One region of the Paenibacillus sp. B1-35 genome, then DNA from elsewhere that is predicted to be linked to it. Evidence: riboswitches for the same ligand, from Rfam matches in the RefSeq annotation. Region 1 holds a riboswitch; the other holds the start of a gene.
The links. A riboswitch is a leader RNA that binds a small molecule or an ion and turns the genes downstream of it on or off. The one in region 1 is predicted to bind cyclic di-AMP.
Positions count from the first base shown of each region.

Region 1 (3,148 bases):
GGGAACAACGGTGCAATGCGCAGGTTAATCGGCGATTGGGAGGCATCTGTAGATGACCACGCATGAAATCCGGATTCTAAAATAAAGAAAATAACAGTTTGCAGACCGAGCAATACACCTGAATACGCGATTCCGATCCATAATGCCTGAACCAGCTTGCTGCCGAATGAAGTATTGCTCCATGTAGGCAGTACATCCCTGTAGGCAGACAATGCCCATGCTCGCTTGCCCGCATGGATAGAGAAATAGAGAATAACGCCCTGAATAACCGTAACCGCGCCTTGAATGGCGAAGGACAGCCCCATATTCACACTATCCAAAGTGATTTGGAGTTCAAGCGCAAAGAGTCCCGGCAGTGCGTTCCATACATGCAGCAGTGAAATTCCGCATGAGACAGCCGTTAGTACGAACAGTGTCTTCGATCCGAACTTTAGGTCGCGGCGGTAGACGATGCAGGCGATAAGGGAACATGCGCTTAACAGAATTGTCATCCACCTATATCCAATGTTGTAAATGGAAGAAGCGGTTTTCGTTTGATGAAGCTCCTCTGCTTGGTAGCTGTGTGGAATAGACCAGAAGGGCTTCAGCATGACGATACGATCCTGCGAGAAGACAGCCTTCACGTTCAATGCAGCCTGCCCGACATGGGCTTCAGGAACGAAGTACGATACGGTGTCTAATTCTGTAGACGATTCATTATGCTTTAATTGGGAAGAATTCCATCCCATATGCTTCAAGAGTGCGTCTGCAAGTTTCTTGCGGCTCGCTGCATCCAATACAGGCTCCTCTTCTTCTGCTGACGTCTCACCCGCCTGATTTCCCATGACCCAGCCTAAGCTGGCAGCGCTCGATGGCTGATCTTTGAATTCAAATCCAATGATACGGCCACTCGTCATGTGCACGTCAATGCACATCACACCTGATCTGCCAGAATGCATCGTATTCAGCAATACTTGGTAGGTATCATATGGGCTGGATGGCTCCCATTTCTGGAAGGAAGAAGCCAGCTTTTCCTTGCTAATATAGCCGGACACGGTAGGCTGACTGCGATACACAACGGTAGGGGCGATATTAGGCTCAGTTGTCATCGAGATATGATGCCGGTTTAAATCCTGCACAAATGTGAGCGCTTTGCGGGCCGCCTCCTCTTTCGTTAAGATGGCTTGAGTGGTTGTCGAATCAGATATGGCCTCTGTTTGTTGAAAGGGAATGAATACCTGCACAATGAGGAATAATAGAAATCCAGCCACTGAAGCAAGGAGAAGCGGCTTCGATATATAGGACATGTCAGAACCTCCATCACATCACACGTTATCGCGTATGATTGCTTATTTGTTCATTTTATCCACTTCAACTTTGTAAAGTCCAGCAGAGAAAATGTAGAAACAATCAGCGATAATGAGTGTTTTGAATACAATCGAAGAAAATGGGGGATTGTAAGCGCTATTTATTCAAGTTTTTCGTCTTATTCTGGTTAATTTGTTCATTCTTTGACTTTGTATGCAGCAAGGGAAACGTATATAATCTCGTTATGAATTGCATACAAGCCGAGTTTCGTGAATGAACGAAAGCGGGGGACCCGATAGATGGGGTGAATTTCGCAAATGTGGATGAACAGAGTCCGCTAGCGAATAGGGCAGCCTGGACGTGCCCGAATCCGACAGCTAACCTCGTAGGCATGTACGTCAGGATACCAGCGATAGCATTGGGATTTCCAGTGCTTTTTTTCGTGGAAAAAAAGAGGTGACTCCCTTGAAGGGAACAAAAAAGGCCATTCGATTCAATTTGACACCGGCGCGAGTGCTGGTTGCTGGATTTGCAGCTATTGTATTATTGGGCGCATTTTTACTTATGCTTCCGATATCGAACGCCAAAGGGGTTCCTTTACCGTTTCTTGATGCACTGTTCACATCAACGTCAGCAACCTGTGTGACCGGGCTCGTAGTAGTTGATACGGGCACTCATTTTACGGTATTCGGGCAGGTAGTCATTATGCTGCTCATCCAAATCGGCGGTCTTGGGTTCATGACAATGGCAACGCTGTTTGCACTTGCCTTGAAGAAGAAGATATCGCTGAAGGAAAGGCTTATCTTGCAGGAAGCACTTAATCAAGGCAGTATGGAAGGCATCGTACGCCTTATCCGTAAAGTTATCTTGTTTGCGGTATGTATCGAGGGAGTTGCAGCTGTGCTGTTCTCGGTACGCTGGGCATTCGATCTTCCATTAGGCAAAGCGATTTATTTCGGTATATTCCATGCCGTTTCTTTATTTAATAATGCTGGCTTTGATTTGTTCGGTTCCGTGAGCGGGCCGTTTACAAGCTTGACCAGCTATGCAGGGGATCCCGTTATCAATATGGTAGCCATGCTGCTCATTATACTTGGCGGTATTGGCTTCATCGTATTGTCTGATTTAGTGGATTATAAGCGTTCCCGTAAGTTGTCTCTCCATTCTAAAATCGTGTTAACGATGACGGGGCTGCTCATTGTGCTCGGAACGATCGTTATATTTATTTTTGAATTTACGAATACGCGCACGCTGGGAAGCTTGACTGGCTGGGAGAAATTTTGGGCGTCGCTGTTCCAGTCGGTCAGTCCGCGTACAGCAGGGGCAAATACGATAGATATCGGAGCCATGCGGCAGGCCTCGCAATTTTTTATGATCATCCTCATGTTCATTGGGGCTTCACCGGGTTCCACCGGCGGTGGTATTAAGACCACGACGTTCGCTATTCTCGTAGGAGCTGTACTTGCCATGATTCGCGGCAAAGAAGATATCGTCATTTACCGGTATCGTTTGGCGAAGGATCGAATCTTTAAGGCAGTTACCTTAACCTTGCTGTCGTTGTTCCTTGTCATTATTGTGTCGATGATACTATCAACGACAGAGGATCACAGCTTTTTGATGATTCTGTTCGAAACAACATCGGCGTTCGGGACAGTAGGGTTAACGATGGGATTGACGACGGATTTATCGGATATTGGCAAGGTGCTGCTAAGTCTGACGATGTTCGCGGGCCGTCTTGGCCCATTAACGTTGGCTTATGCGTTAGGCCCGAAAAATGAACGGGAATTATACCGGCACCCAGAAGGAAAAATAACGATAGGATAAGCAAGTTAGATTGTAACGGACGAAGGAGTATACAGGG
Region 1 covers NZ_JBCHVJ010000007.1:152,703-155,850, reverse strand. Annotated here, with positions in the region: gene ACQ5BJ_RS21830 (CPBP family intramembrane glutamic endopeptidase) at 1-1,286, opposite strand, end outside; cyclic di-AMP (ydaO/yuaA leader) riboswitch at 1,536-1,694, shown strand; gene ACQ5BJ_RS21825 (TrkH family potassium uptake protein) at 1,753-3,111, shown strand.

Region 2 (3,148 bases), on a different contig from region 1:
GGCATCCTCAAACTCAATCCTGCCAATTTGGAATACACCACAGCGCTTGAGCAACTGCTTTGCATTGCAATATCCAATGCCCAAAATTTCCCCTAGCCGCTGTCTTCGTTCAGCAGAGCCTGAATGCGTTGTTAAGCCTGCTACTACAAGATCCATCCATGTCAACTCCGACATCATGCTGGGCATCTCCGTACGGACCTGCTCCAATGCACGGCGTATCGCCTCTGGTTTCGCGTTCTCTACCCCTAAATCCCCCTTGGCTATCGCCTCATGTCTAGGAAGGAAAGCGTGCTTGCACCCAGGTACACGCTCTGCAATCGTCTTTCGAATTTTCTCTCCCGCATGATCCGGATCCGTAAAAATAATTACGCCTCGGCGCTCCTGCGCCAATGCGATGCGTTTTATAGTTGTATCGTTAATTGCCGATCCACCTGTTTCAATCGTGTCTGCTTCTACAGCACGCTGAATGGCAACGGTATCATCCTTACCTTCTACGACTATCACTTCACGTATCAATTCTCGTACTCCTCTCACCACAAGACCACTTCGTACAACCACTATTTCTTACTTGCTCCCGATTCGCAAATAAACAACAAAAGAAGAGGGTGTCCCCTCTTCTTAGCATGACATAAATCGTTATTCATTACTATATCCTAATTACACATGGCTGCATACCTGTGTGCTAGTTCACTTCCGGCTTGACTGGGCCAACCACATATACGGTATACCCCTTCTTGCGTCCGAACTTGCTAACAGTCTTTTTACTGTCGAAGTATACATCGATAATTTTCCCTTTGACTGCGCCGCCTGTATCTTCGGCACGTCGGAATCCAATCCCTTCGATGTATACCCACCAGCCAAGTGGTATAACTTTCGGATCAACAGCGATCGTACGGCCTTCCGATACCATCGCACCTGATGCCGTCTTCGCACCAGAGGAACCTTCCGCTTCGGTGTAAGCTGTCAGTTGAACATTCTTCAACACTTTTTTATATCTAAAATCTTTGTCTCCGCTGGAACCATTGTCATCAGAATCATCGTCCGTGTTCACTGAGAGAACAGCAACCTCCGGCTTCTTCTTCGTTCCATAGGCAATAACTTGATTGACTTGTTTCGTATGAACGGATTTATCCACCAGTTGGGAATATACAAGCTTACCGTCTTCATAGGTATTTTGAACCTTCTGAACGACTAAACCTTCTTTTCCGCCTTGAACCATTTTAGTCTTACCCTTAAGAAGGGTGGCATCAGCCTGCTTCACAACTTGATAAGGAACTTTAACCTTGCGTTCTTCCATCTTTTTGCTGACCCGAACAATTCGGATGTTCATGTCCTTTGCAATCGATGCACGCTTAGCAGGGAATACCTTATCATCTGGATTCAGCGGGATTTCCAGCGCAGCTAATGCATTATGCACTGATTTCTCCGTTGTATACTGCGTTTCCTTCTTCCCATCCGCAGTAATTTGGATAGGCAAAGCGCGTTCAATAATAACTCGATCCCCATCTGCAATCTCTTCATCGAGCGGCTTTGATACAGCATCGTATGCCCCAAGTGCTATCGCATGCTCATCCAAAACATTGCGAAGCGTATCAAGGCGAGTTTCGACTGAACGCTCTTGTCCATCAACGAGCACAGCCACTGTCTTCTTTGTTGCATTATACCAAGTTAAGACTGCTATTAATGTGATCACGATTGCTACAGCTGCAATAACGGTGATAACACGTACATTTTCACGCTTCCATCGCAATGCGAGTGACATGCTGGATGATCGGGGTTCATGGGTTTCGTTGTTCACGATCTGTCCCATTTCTCGGTCCTCCTTACATAGTCCCGCCGTCGAGTGTTGCGTATGATTTCATCTGACGCGACTATTTCAAGAATGTTTACGAGAGAATTGGTTTTGTCTGGAACGAGCGTGTATTCGTTCTCCACATTTCCGAATTCTCCGTGCCAACGATCCAGTATTGGCTGCTCCCACCTCCTATTTCTTACACCCTATGACGTCTTTATTCTCATTATTCAAAAAAAGAATATTTGAGAGTAAAACAAAAGAAGCCCTTCGTAAGAGGAGACTCTTTCGCGGCTTCCATAATAGAAACCCAAACGTCAACAGTGTAGGACGCGAGGAACCCTCTCTGTACGCTGACGAGGTTAGCTGTCGGGTTCGGGCTTGAGAGTCGCCCTATCGGAACCAACCGGCTCATGGCTCGGTTGTCCCTAATTCACCCCAAGGAATTGATCCATGTGATTGAACATGTACTCATGTCAATCCCACTCTGGTTCCCCCGTTCTCCACAACCTGGAGATTAAGCGATACTGAATTAGTTGGAACAATATTGAATTGTGTAATAACATCTGTGAGAAATCATATCGTGTTTGCAATCTTCTTGTAAAGACAGTAGCAATTTCGTTTTTCGCGAAAAATGGTTAAAAAAATGTAACTAAATCCGTTTTTCATAACAAAATCCACTTATTTTGTGGCCGATATCTTTATTTCACTTGTTTTTATCACGTTTTCACCTGATGTCAAAACATGTCATAGCATTTTTGGTCGTCATTCTGCAAAATTCTTCAAATTCCATTCCTTTCAGCTCGGCTGCGACTTCTGCCACAAGACGTACATAAGCGGACTCATTGCGCTTGCCTCGGAACGGATGCGGCGTCAAATAAGGGGAGTCTGTCTCCACGAGCAATCGGTCGTTTGGAACCTGAACGAGCACTTCCTTCGGCTGTCTCGCATTTTTAAACGTGACAGGTCCTCCAAATGAGATGTAGAAGCCCATATCCAGACACATCTTCGCTGTTTCCCAACTGCCTGAGAAGGAATGCATAATACCTCCAACTTCATGTGCCTTCTCTTCGCGCAAAATGCGGATTACATCTTCATGTGCCTCGCGATTATGAATAATGATCGGCATCTTCAACTCACGGGCCAAGCCAATTTGTTCACGAAATACACGATGCTGAACATCCTTCGGAGATGTATCCCAATGATAGTCCAGTCCAATTTCGCCAATCGCCACAACCTTCTCATGTTCGGTAAGCTTTGCAATCCAGTCCATATCCTCTGGTTTCATCGTAATTGCATCTACAGGATGCCAGCCTACAGCTGCATAAATGAAGTCATATTTTTCCGCCAAGGCCA
Region 2 covers NZ_JBCHVJ010000012.1:48,801-51,948, forward strand. Annotated here, with positions in the region: gene rnmV (ribonuclease M5) at 1-516, opposite strand, end outside; gene ACQ5BJ_RS25775 (3D domain-containing protein) at 683-1,810, opposite strand; cyclic di-AMP (ydaO/yuaA leader) riboswitch at 2,130-2,326, opposite strand; gene ACQ5BJ_RS25780 (TatD family hydrolase) at 2,520-3,148, opposite strand, start outside.
Region 2: linked by a shared signal. The riboswitch ahead of ACQ5BJ_RS25775 (3D domain-containing protein) and the one ahead of ACQ5BJ_RS21825 (TrkH family potassium uptake protein) in region 1 are both predicted to bind cyclic di-AMP.